Regions from separate parts of the Bacillus aerius genome, predicted to be linked through region 2. Evidence: predicted binding sites of a transcription regulator. Region 2 holds the regulator's gene; the other holds the start of a gene.

Region 1 (6,374 bases), 1.4 Mb from region 2:
TCAAAGCTCTGAATGAGAATAGAGCCGATAAAAGGTCCAAGTGCGGCACCAATTCCCGCTCCAAAACCGAAAAAACCCATAGTTTTAGAAAGCTTTTCATGTGATACTGTTGCTCGAATTAAAGCAATGCTGTTCGGTGTTAATATAGCTCCGCCTGCCGCTTGAATTGATCGGAAGCTAATAAGAAAAGCAAGATTAGGTGCGAAAGCACATCCAATGGAGCCAACCAAAAAGAGTATCACACCAGCTAAATACATGCTGCGGTGGCCGTATATATCTCCGAGCTTACCCGCAATAGGTTGAGTGACTGCCATGACAATTAGATAAATTGTGACCACCCAAGTAATGTTTGATATGGATTGCTCGTAATAAGTTGATATGGATGATAGAGCGACTGCGATCATGGTTGAATTGACTGGAACTAAAATAGCTCCAAGCAGCAAAGAATAAATGATCAAGTTCTCTTTTTTAAGATTCAATGTGTTTACCACCTTTGTAAAAAAGAAGAATTTCACCCAATTAAGTGGGGGAAATTCCTCTCATGAAAATGTGTGTGCATGTCTCAATAAAGTCTTCTTTTTGTGTTAAAACAAGCTGAATGTCTTGCTCTAGCTGTTGAATGAAAAAGCCAAAATACGTGCTAATAAATATATCTGCATAGATGTCTTCTTTTCCTTCTAATACACGATGCTGAGCACTCATTTTTTTGAAATAATGAATCAGCATATCTCTCAATTCTTGAGGATAAATTTTTTCATGGTCTGTTAAATCTTTAAACATAGCGGGTTCTCTCATGCTGATATAGATAAATTCTTTTTTTGAAGTCAAATCTTCAAGGAAATAGCTACCGAGAAATTTTAAATCGGTGTATAAATCGTCTTTAAATTCTGCTTCAAGGGTTTTGGTCGGTGTTGATTTCATTTTCATAATGGCAGCAATCACGCCGCGTTTGTTTTTAAAGTTACGAAAAATTGTCGCTTCACTTACATTCGCTTTTGTCGCAATTTCTTTTGTCGTTGTTTTTTGATAGCCCTTTTCAGACAATAATTCCATTGTTGCGCGAATGATCCGCTGATTTGTTGATTTTAACAAGCATACTCACCTCAGGTTATGAATGTGTTTGCAACAAAGTAAGTATACCGATAAAATCTGTGACCGCCAATATGATCCAAACAGTGACGACTATGCCCGTGAATGCTGATTTAATAACTGGATACGCCCATTGGCTCCATCTACTGTCACGAGGTCACCAGATTTTAGTTTTTCAGTTGCGATCCGTGTACCTAAGACAGCAGGTATCATATATTCTCTAGCGATAATAGCGGAATGGGACAAAATGCCGCCAGAATCGGTGATGACTGCTTTTGCGTCTCTAAATAAGCTGGTCCATAAAGGTGTCGTTGTTTTACAAACTAAAATGTCATCTTTTTCAAATTGTGAAAATTCATCAGCAGATGTAATGACTCTGACTCTTCCAGAAGTAATGCCGCTAGATGCACCAATTCCATAGATTGCATCGTCTGTGTTGTTTTCATTTTCCCTTAGCGAACCGAGCATTCTTTCTACTTGCTGTAATTCAGCTTCAGAAGGCGTTCCTGTATAAGCTGGTGGTTGGATGGATTCATTTTCCTTCATTTCAATTTTTCTTTGCTGAATGATCGAATCGTATGTGGTCGAAGTTGTGAGCGCATTGAGTACTTCATCATCGTAAAGATACCAAAGGTCTTCTTGATGAGGGATCGCTCCTTTTTGAACAAGAAGTTCACCAATTTTTAAGAGATAGAGTCTCGCTTTTGCATCTAACATGGCATCAATGTAAAAGTGATGATCATCTCGAATATTGGCTGCATGGAGTGCAAAATGATAAAGTTCCTCAAATTTTGTTTTAAACGCTTCATCTGTCACTTGACTGATAAACTGTTCATACGTTTCTTGCCTTTTGATCACGGCTTGTGCAAATTCTTCATCAAAATCAGATTGATACCGAATGTTGTTTCTAATGATGTCCAAGACAAATTCAGGATTTTCCACCCATGTTTCCTCTGTGAAATCATGGCTTTTAACAGACCGCCAACCATAGACTTGGAGAAAAGCTTCTACGTCGGAAATGAAGTTTTTTCCTTTATCTGTGTGATTGAGGGCAAATAATAGTTCAGCATTCGTTGAATGATCTTTAAATGCCTGAAGAAGCTCGGAATCTTGAAGAACGTCTTTTGCCAAGTGAGATAGCTTTTGATCTGTTTCAAGAGACTTGTTCATCACACCTATCATCATTTCATGCAGAAGAACGACTTGTGTTTGATCCCCAGTATATGTGACAAGCATGTCTTCAATGATCGCTGATAGAATGACTTGAGGTATGACAATATCAAAATGGTCGTCATACGCTCTTAGATAAATCTCCTTTAATTCTTGAAAGCCATTAATGGCTTCCTCAATTGTTAGCGGTTGAGTGATTTGCTGATCAAGTTTTTCGTATAATGGGAACAAGTTTTGCTTTAAAATGCGATACATTCTTTCGCTTAAACGAGGAAACATTTCGAATAGGCTCTCGTCAAAAACTGGTTCCGCTGACGCTTCTGGCATAGACGGTGAAGAATACAAATGGCCTCTATAAAGCTTGATATCTTTAATATTAAGGTCTGGTACTTGATACTTCTCTCCGTTTTTCTTCATCCCGTTTTTTAAAGCAGGTATGATCAAACTTGAAAAAAGAGGACTTGTTGGTCCAGGCATATGATCGTCCATTGAGATCCAGAAGTCTTGCAGCTCTTCAGGTTTCATTTGAAAGGCTGCACCTGAGGAGCCATTTGCTGTATTGGAAAAAGAAGCAGTAATCGGTCTTGCTTGAAGTAAATAAAAAGTACCATCTGACATGCCGAATTCGATATCTACTCCATGTCCATAAAGTTCTTCTACTTGTTTTGTCATTTTCGTGATTTGGATCAATTGATCATCTCGAAGACAAAATTGGCCAGCCATCTCCTCACCTACGGGTTGTTCAACGACGCCCTCTTGACAGGGGACAATTTGCACTTCTTTTGTTCCTAGTGATTTTTTAATTGAGTACGTTTCTTTGTTTACAATAAATGTATCTGGCGTCACAAGGCCGGAGACGATGGCTTCTCCTAGTCCATAGCTTGCAGTCATCATGACTTCGTTTGTTTTTCCTGATACAGGATTCTCACTAAAGATGACACCAGAGATTTCAGAATGGATCAATCCTTGTACAACAACAGCCATGAGCGGCATCTCTTCCTCATTCTCAATCATTTCTTCCTTATATTCTGCGACTCTTGCTGCGAAGTAAGACGACCAACATTCTTTGACGGCTTGCAAGAATTCTTCATTTGTTTTGATATTTAAATAGGTCTCGTATTGACCTGCAAAGGAGGCGCCTTCGAGATCTTCCGCAACAGAAGAGGATCGCACTGCAACGGATGGATATGTTTTCAACAATGATTGAAAGGATGAAAGTAATTCTGTCTCCATTTGTGAAGGAAACGAAGCTTCTGTGATTTTTCGGGCAAGATTTTGATCAGTTGGATGGAGATTGTGATATGAAAGAAAGCTTGCAAAGCTGTTCGTTTTAATAATAAATCCATCTGGAACTGGCAGTCCGTGATTGTTTAATTTAATTAAATTCACGCCTTTTGCCCCTGCGAGTGATGCGGATTCTTCAGCCGCATGAAATAATACTGAATACATGGGAATGCCCCCTTATCCAAATAGCCAATGGTTTCATTTGTCTCTTTTTGTTTTTTAAAATGATAGTGCGCACTATCATTTTCATCATAGAATTTATTGGATGTAACTGTCAAAGACGTAAAGACCTATCTTTAGAAAGGGGACGTTTTCACTAATTTTCCTCCTCATCTATATCAAAAGTCTTCAACCGAGAAGAAAAAAGCTGAAATTGAAAACTGTGAATTGTTCATTATGCCAATCTTTACTATAATCAAGGGAGTAGACCATGTAGAGGGAGGGTTTTTGTGATTACAAAAGCCATATTTGCACTTGTTTTTCCTTTCTTGCTCGTTATTTTATTTTCAAAGGTTACTTATAATCATTACGTTGGCATTGCATTAACAGCAGCGCTTTTATTTGCTTCGTATATGAAAGGCTATACAGAAACCTACTTTATCGTAGGATTAGATATTATTTCTTTAGTGGCCGGGGCATTGTTTATGGCCAAGAAAGAAGTCGAAAAAAGAGAGAAGGCTGAAAAACATCATTGATGTGATCCCTCTTGATGAATAGAAAATGTTTTTGATTGCAGGAGCTGTGCTTACGATTCTAGTGAGTGCAGCTTTCTTTTTTATGGTTTTTCTGCTGATCGAATATCTCGCTCCAAAATGTTCCATACTGAAAGGAAGGTTTCTTTAGAGGGTTATGAGCCACGGCAGAGAGGGTATGGTTGTATTGGAAATAAAAATCAAGTCAGACACGAACTTTAGTTCGTATTTTTGTGTTCTTTTATGATAATATATTCATTAGATAGATTTCGTAACGAAACGGAGGCTTTGATGTGAGTGACCGCTTTGAATTAGTTTCTAACTATCAGCCCCAAGGGGATCAGCCAAAAGCCATTGAAAAGCTTGTGGAGGGCATCCATCAGGGGAAACAGCATCAAACGCTGTTAGGTGCTACAGGTACGGGAAAGACCTTTACTGTATCCAACCTGATCAAAGAAGTGAACAAACCAACACTTGTCATTGCGCATAACAAGACACTTGCCGGACAATTATACAGCGAGTTTAAGGAATTCTTTCCGAATAATGCTGTCGAATATTTTGTGAGTTATTATGATTATTACCAGCCTGAGGCGTATGTGCCTCAAACTGATACATTTATTGAAAAGGATGCCAGCATTAATGATGAGATCGATAAGCTAAGGCACTCCGCCACATCCTCATTATTTGAGCGGAGAGATGTCATCATCATTGCCAGTGTGTCCTGTATTTATGGCTTAGGTTCTCCTGAAGAATACAGAGAGCTTGTGCTGTCTTTACGAACTGAAATGGAAATTGAACGAAATCAACTGCTGCGTAAGCTTGTGGATATTCAGTATTCTCGTAATGATATAGATTTTCAGCGCGGAACCTTCAGAGTTCGAGGAGACGTCGTTGAAATTTTTCCTGCTTCACGAGATGAGCATTGTATCAGAGTGGAGTTTTTCGGTGATGAAATTGAACGTATTCGTGAAGTAGATGCTCTCACTGGAGAAATTCTCGGTGATCGTGACCACGTTGCTATTTTCCCAGCATCTCACTTCGTCACAAGAGAAGAAAAGATGGAAAAAGCGATTATTAATATTGAAAAAGAGCTTGAGGAACAGTTGGAAAAGCTTCGTGAAAACGGAAAACTGCTTGAAGCACAGCGTCTTGAGCAGCGGACAAGGTATGACCTTGAGATGATGAGAGAGATGGGCTTTTGTTCAGGGATTGAGAACTACTCAAGACATCTCACCTTACGTCCGCCTGGTTCAACACCTTACACATTGCTTGATTATTTTCCGGATGATTTTATGATTGTTGTCGATGAGTCACACGTGACCATCCCGCAAATTCGCGCCATGTACAATGGGGACCAGGCAAGAAAACAAGTGCTTGTTGATCACGGATTCCGTCTGCCGTCAGCACTTGATAATAGACCACTCACATTTGCTGAGTTTGAAAAACACATTAATCATATTGTGCATGTATCCGCAACACCTGGCCCATACGAGCTTGAGAAAACGCCAGAGGTTGTGGAACAAATTATTCGTCCAACCGGTTTGCTTGATCCAATCATTGAAGTCCGTCCAATTGAAGGACAAATCGATGACTTAATTGGGGAAATTCATGCAAGGGTTGAGAAAAATGAGCGTGTGCTTGTGACGACTTTAACTAAGAAAATGTCTGAGGATCTGACAGATTATCTGAAAGAAATCGGAATCAAGGTCAATTATCTGCACTCAGAAATTAAGACACTAGAGCGGATTGAGATTATTCGTGATTTACGTCTCGGAAAATATGATGTGCTTGTTGGGATCAACCTTCTTCGAGAAGGTTTGGATATTCCAGAGGTGTCGCTCGTGGCGATTTTAGATGCGGATAAAGAAGGCTTTTTACGTTCAGAAAGATCCCTCATCCAGACGATTGGCCGTGCTGCAAGAAATGCAGAAGGCCGGGTTATTATGTATGCAGACAATATGACGAAATCAATGGACATTGCCATACAAGAAACAAAGCGGAGACGTGAGCAGCAAGAAGCGTATAATGAGAAATTTGGTATCACTCCGCAAACGATCCATAAGAAGATTCGAGATGTGATCAAGGCAACAAAAGTACATGAGGATTCAGAAGAATACGAAACAAAAGCAGCACCAAAGT
Region 2 (6,374 bases):
TTAAATAAACATAGACAAGAGGCTCCTTGAGAGGGGCTCTTTTTGTTCAACAGGAGCGTATTCGAGCTAGCAGGTACAAAAGATTCAGTGGTACAATCAATCCATCAGGTACAAAGACTGACAAGTAGAAAATGTGAAGGGACATATGCTTATGGAAAAGAACCGTGCATAATACGATTTTTTCATGCAACATGCAGAGAAACTGACTGAAACATGGTATGAATCAATTGAGGATGATGATCCAGAATCCATTTATCGTTCAACAGATTCCAGCATCATAGCAGAGCTAAAACGGCAAAATCAAGATTATTATCAGCATTTTATCCGCGCACTTATTGAAGACAAGACGTATTTACATACGAAATTTAAAAAATGGTCTGAAGACTTAGCAAGTGATCCGAAGCACTTGAACACGCCATTAGATTACGTCGTGAGAGAATATATGTCCAATCAAAGAGTGGTTCTTCATTACTTAAAAGAGTTTATAAAACAGCATCAAGGTGATATTGACATTGATCGAATATTTTATTGGTATGATTTGATATCTGAGGCATTTAACATTTCAATTCATGTCTTTATTCAGCAATATGTGAAAAATACCACCAAAAAACTCGTTGCACAAAGAGACATGATTTATGAGCTGAGTTCCCCAGTCATTGTGTTAAAAAGTCATGTTGCCTTATTGCCTTTAGTTGGAGATATTGACACTGCGCGAGCAAAGATTATCTTAGAAAATACATTAAAACAGTGTTCGCAAAAAGGTGTTCAACATTTATGTATTGATTTATCAGGTGTCGTCATCATTGATACGATGGTAGCACATCAAATCTTTGATCTTGTCACGTCACTTCGGTTAATTGGGGTTGATACGACCATTTCAGGGATTAGACCAGAAATTGCTCAAACGGCTGTACAGCTTGGACTTCCTTTTAATGAATTTCAAACGGCTTCATCACTTGCTCACGCTTTAGATCGTATGACTGAATTTTCATCCATATAAAAACCAGGCCTAGTAAACGGCCTGGTTTTTATTTAGATCACAGCGTCAATTTTTGTTACTTTCCACTCGTTTTGTACTTTCTCGAAAGTGACAGTACGTTTTACTTTGCGTCCATCAAGTGTTGGAACTGTGAATTCGTATGTGCGGATTGTACTTTTCTTAGAGACGAGTTTAGGTGTTGCCTTATCCCAATTAAGCATATTGTCTCCGTCACCAACTGGCACAGCCATTTTTCCTTTATGAACGATGAACTGATAGTCTTTTAAACCGTGAGTAATGGCATCTTTTGTGAAAACTTGAGATAGATAGCTGTTTAGTTTTTTCTTTGTATCAAATGTTTTAGACAGGTAGTTGTAAGTCATATCTTTATAAGTAAATGATTTTAATTTGTAATCTGAATGCTCTTTAATGTTGTAGCCTGACATCGCACTCCAAAAGTGTTCTCTTGCATCAAGGGCAATATGTAACGCTTCTTTATTTGTCAAAGCGGCTGATTTTTTGGAAGCGGCCAGTGTTGTTGTTTGTAATGAGATCATAAGCATAATAGCGGTTAATAAAACAAATAATTTTTTCAAGGCGATTGCCTCCTTTTCTCAATGAAAACTTCTTATGTTACAAATGTTACAATAGTTACATAGATATTACAAGCATTAAATCTAAATGTTTTTTATTTCTTTACTTTCTATCTATATAACGTTTGAGGGAGACAAAAAGTTTTCATTTTTTTATTTTTTTCTTCCTCATTAGTATTTAACCGTTCTAAAGAAGAATAAAACGTCTTTTGGAAAGATTTCTATTTGTCTCCTCAACACTCTTTTTTTATGTATGACATATACTGTCGTGATGAATGTCTAAGAAAGTGGTGTTTAGTATGTATAATCCATATGAAGGTACGTGGAATGGGTACTTGTACGATCGGCAGGTACAAAGCATGCCGGCGTTTCCTATTTCTCAAGTTGGAGGATTTCCCGGCTTGCCATTTGGAGGAACTGGGCAAGGGCAAGGTGCAGGAGGACAGTCGGTCCCGCCAGCCCCGCCGCAGCATATCATCTCGCAATATCAACAAGCAGTTTCTCAGCCTCAAAGTATGCAGCCGCTCATTGCAGGGCAGAGTGTAGGCGGAAGCCAGCAAACGGTTCAATTTGCAGCTGGATGTAATAGAAGGTGGACCATTGTGTTCCTTAGAAACGGTCAAGTATTTCTCATGTATGTTCTTTCCTCGCAGCCTTTTGGCCGTACAACGGGTTTCATATGGCCGAACTTTACATTTGGCTCGTTCCCAAGCTCTAGTATTCTTGCATATTCTTGTTCATAAAAGAAAAAGCCGGCTCTCATCAGCAATTGATGAAATACCGGCTTTTTTTAATGAATATTTCTAAATACGCCAATCACTTTACCTAGTATACTCACATTCTGTAAAATAATCGGTTCCATTGATGGATTCTCGGGCTGTAATCTAAAGTGTGTATCTTCCTTATAAAAACGTTTCACTGTTGCTTCATCTTCTTCTGTCATAGCCACCACAATATCTCCATTGTTGGCAGTGCTTTGCTGACGCACAATCACGTAGTCTTTGTCCAAAATACCTGCATCGATCATACTTTCTCCCATAATTTCAAGCATAAATACTTGTTCATCTGGTGCTGCAAAAGTTTCTGGAAGTGGGAAATATTCTTCTACATTCTCAACAGCCGTGATAGGCAAGCCTGCTGTGACTTTTCCGATGACTGGAACATTCATTACAGCGCTTTTTGGAATATTCATTTCCTCTTCATCTAGTACTTCGATCGCTCTAGGTTTCGTCGGGTCTCTTCTAATTAAACCTTTCGTTTCTAGTCTAGCTAAATGTCCATGGACAGTTGAACTTGATGCTAGACCGACAGCTTCGCCAATTTCACGAACGGATGGGGGATAACCCTTGCTTTTTACTTCTTCTTTTATGAATTTCAGGATATCGAGTTGTCTTTTTGATAGCTTCGTCATCTTTTGCACCTCAAAACGTCAATTTTAAAGAAATTATAGCATGTTTTTCCTAACAGTACAAACATAGGTTCGAAAAAAACGTTTGACAGAAACGTTTGTTCGTATTTATAATGAGTGTCAGAAAGAACGAACACACATTCTATTAGGAGAGATGACATTATGAGGTTAAAGGAATCTATTATTTTTATTGGGCTATTCTCATTCATCGTTGGCATATTTCTCTCACTTATTGCAGTCACTAGCCATAATGATCCAAATCAATATGTTAAAATAGAGGTTCAATCAGGTGATACTCTTTGGGGATTAGCTGATCAAGTAAACGACAGTAAATCAATCGATAAAAATGCTTTTATTGACTGGGTAACTGAACACAATGATCTCGCTTCAACTGACATCCAGCCGGGAGATATCCTTGTGATTCCAGTTAAAAAAGAGCATCCAGTCGTATATCAACTTGCAACAGTACAGTAGAAAGGTCGATTGAAGACATGAATGCAATCATTTATGCGAGAGTAAGTACTGCCAAAGAAGAGCAAGAAACCTCGCTTAAAAGACAAGAAGAAGAACTGCTTGCTTTAGCTGCAGCGCAAAAGATGAATGTAGTCAAAGTGATTAAAGAAAAAGCGAGTGGATACGATCTTGATCGTGACGGTGTTTTTGACATGCTGGCTGCGCTGAAAGAGGAAGAAATCGATGCTGTTCTCATTCAAGATGAGACACGCCTTGGAAGAGGGCAGGCGAAAATCGCTCTTCTTCATTGTCTGTTTAAAGAAAAAGTCAAGGTGTACAGCGTATTTCATAGAGGAGAGCTTGAGCTTTCAGAAGCAGACGAGATGGTCATTGAAATTGTAGGCGTTGTAGAAGAGTATCAGCGGAAAATTCATAATTTGAAAATTAAGCGTGGGATGAAAAAAGCTGTTGAGCGAGGGTATCAACCCGAACTAAATTTAAAACACCAAGAACAGGCGCCTGGCCGCGAACGTATTGAAGTACCGATTTCTGAAATTGTTCGATTAAGAAAAAACAACATGACATTCGCTGAAATTGCAGCGACATTGCAGGCACTTGGTTTTGACATTTCAAAAGCAACCGTCCATAGAAGGTACCAAGAATATGAAAAAGGGCTTGCGACTTAAAGCGTGATTTGTTGTAAAAATGACTGATATTTAGTAGTATGTAGAGAAAATGTTTTAAAGGAGTTTGTCATGATTTCTAAAGAACAGCTTGCAAGAATCAATGAGCTTTCAAAAAAGTCGAAAGAGGCCGGTTTGTCGGACGCTGAGAAAACAGAACAGAAGCAATTAAGAGAGGAATATTTAAAGGCTTTTCGTTCTTCTATGAAAAATACACTCAAAACCGTGAAAATCGTCGATCCAGAAGGAAACGATGTCACACCAGAAAAATTAAAAAGAGAAAGAGACCAGAATCTTCATTAAAGGTCATCATTTCTTTATTTTTGAAAAGATGGGAGGAATATTCTCATCTTTTTTCATATTTGCATAAGTTTTTAGGTGATCGATAAACTAAATGTGACAAAATCCTTCTTTTTCGGCGTGAAATAGTTGTGAAAAAAGGACAGTAGATTTATGATAATGGTGTACACAAGATACGGAAGGGGATTTATATGGAAACGATTGAATTGAAATCTATTGCAACAATACGTACTCTCTCCATAGACGCAATTGAAAAAGCGAATTCCGGTCACCCTGGAATGCCGATGGGCGCTGCACCAATGGCATACGCTTTATGGACGAATCACTTAAACGTAAGTCCGCAAAATCCAAATTGGTTTAACAGAGACCGTTTTGTGTTATCTGCGGGACATGGCTCTATGCTTTTATATAGCATGCTTCATTTAAGCGGATACAATCTGAGCATCGAAGATTTAAAACAATTCCGCCAATGGGGAAGCAAAACACCTGGACATCCTGAGTTTGGACATACAGAAGGCGTAGATGCGACAACAGGTCCTTTAGGACAAGGGATTGCGATGGCTGTTGGAATGGCACTTGCAGAAAGACATCTTGCAGAAACGTATAACAAAGATAACTTTAATGTTGTGGATCACTATACATACAGCATTTGCGGAGATGGAGACTTAATGGAGGGCATTTCCTCTGAAGCTGCTTCACTTGCTGGTCATTTAGGCTTAGGCCGTTTAATTGTTCTTTATGATTCAAACGACATTTCTTTAGATGGCGACCTCGATCGTTCTTTCTCTGAAAATGTGAAGAATCGTTTTGAAGCGATGAATTGGGAAGTTCTTTATGTAAAAGACGGCAATAACATTGACGAAGTGACGGCTGCCATTGAAAAAGCCAAACAAAGTACAGACAAACCTACACTTATTGAAGTGAAGACGACAATCGGTTTCGGATCTCCAAACCGTGCGGGAACGTCTGGGGTGCACGGTGCACCGCTTGGCAGTGAGGAAGCGAAGCTAACGAAGGAAGCTTATTCTTGGACGTTTGAAGAAGATTTCCATGTACCTTCTGAAGTGTACGATCATTTCAAAACAGCTGTTAAAGACGCTGGACAGAAAAAAGAAGCAGCGTGGAATGAACTGTTTGAGCAATATGAAAAAGAATATCCAGAACTAGCAGCTCAGCTGAAGCTTGCGATTGAAGGAAAACTTCCTGAGAATTGGGATCAAGAGGTTCCTGTTTATGAAGCAGGTTCAAGCCTTGCCTCTCGTGCCTCTTCGGGAGAAGTATTAAATGGCATTGCTAAACAAGTACCATTCTTTATTGGCGGGTCTGCTGACCTTGCTGGATCAAATAAAACAACAATCAAAGATACAACTGACTTTGGCAGAGAGAATTACGCTGGCAGAAACATTTGGTTTGGTGTGAGAGAATTCGCAATGGGTGCAGCATTAAACGGTATGGCACTTCACGGCGGACTTCGTGTATTCGGCGGAACATTCTTTGTTTTCTCTGACTACTTAAGACCTGCCATTCGTCTTGCTGCATTAATGGGACTTCCTGTCACTTATGTATTTACGCATGACAGCATTGCGGTTGGGGAAGATGGACCAACGCATGAGCCAGTTGAACAGCTCGCTTCATTACGTGCGATGCCTAACCTTTCTGTGATTCGTCCAGCTGATGGAAACGAAACAGCTGCAGCATGGAAAATTGCTGTATCTTCAACGAATAAACCGACAGCGCTTGTTCTTACTCGTCAAAACCTTCCAACGATTGATCAAGCACCAGAGAAGGCGTATGAAGGCGTAGAAAAAGGTGGATATGTCGTCGTTGAAGCAGCTGATGCACAGCCAGAAGCTCTTCTACTTGCTTCAGGATCTGAAGTAGGTTTAGCCATTGAAGCGCAAAAAGCACTTGAAAAAGAAGGCATTCGCGTTTCTGTCGTGAGCTTACCTGCATGGGAT

What was found. Region 2 encodes LexA, which represses DNA repair genes until DNA is damaged. Its sites were predicted from a motif close to CGAACATATGTTCG; they were not measured.
Region 1: uvrB (excinuclease ABC subunit UvrB) is a predicted target of LexA. The motif match lies at 4,448-4,461, and genes of this name have one in related genera.

What each region holds. Positions count from the first base shown of each region.
Region 1 is NZ_JARYHO010000001.1:3,199,152-3,205,525, reverse strand. Features, by position in the region: gene M2353_RS16700 (MFS transporter) at 1-479, opposite strand, end outside; gene M2353_RS16695 (TetR/AcrR family transcriptional regulator) at 520-1,092, opposite strand; gene M2353_RS16690 (PEP/pyruvate-binding domain-containing protein) at 1,183-3,708, opposite strand; gene M2353_RS16685 (CsbA family protein) at 3,993-4,238, shown strand; gene uvrB (excinuclease ABC subunit UvrB) at 4,529-6,374, shown strand, end outside.
Region 2 is NZ_JARYHO010000001.1:1,766,371-1,772,744, forward strand. Features, by position in the region: gene M2353_RS09000 (NucA/NucB deoxyribonuclease domain-containing protein) at 1-8, shown strand, start outside; gene M2353_RS09005 (STAS domain-containing protein) at 185-1,000, shown strand; gene M2353_RS09010 (IseA DL-endopeptidase inhibitor family protein) at 1,033-1,575, opposite strand; gene M2353_RS09015 (hypothetical protein) at 1,872-2,315, shown strand; gene lexA (transcriptional repressor LexA) at 2,363-2,983, opposite strand; gene yneA (cell division suppressor protein YneA) at 3,143-3,454, shown strand; gene M2353_RS09030 (YneB family resolvase-like protein) at 3,472-4,119, shown strand; gene M2353_RS09035 (DUF896 domain-containing protein) at 4,189-4,419, shown strand; gene tkt (transketolase) at 4,608-6,374, shown strand, end outside.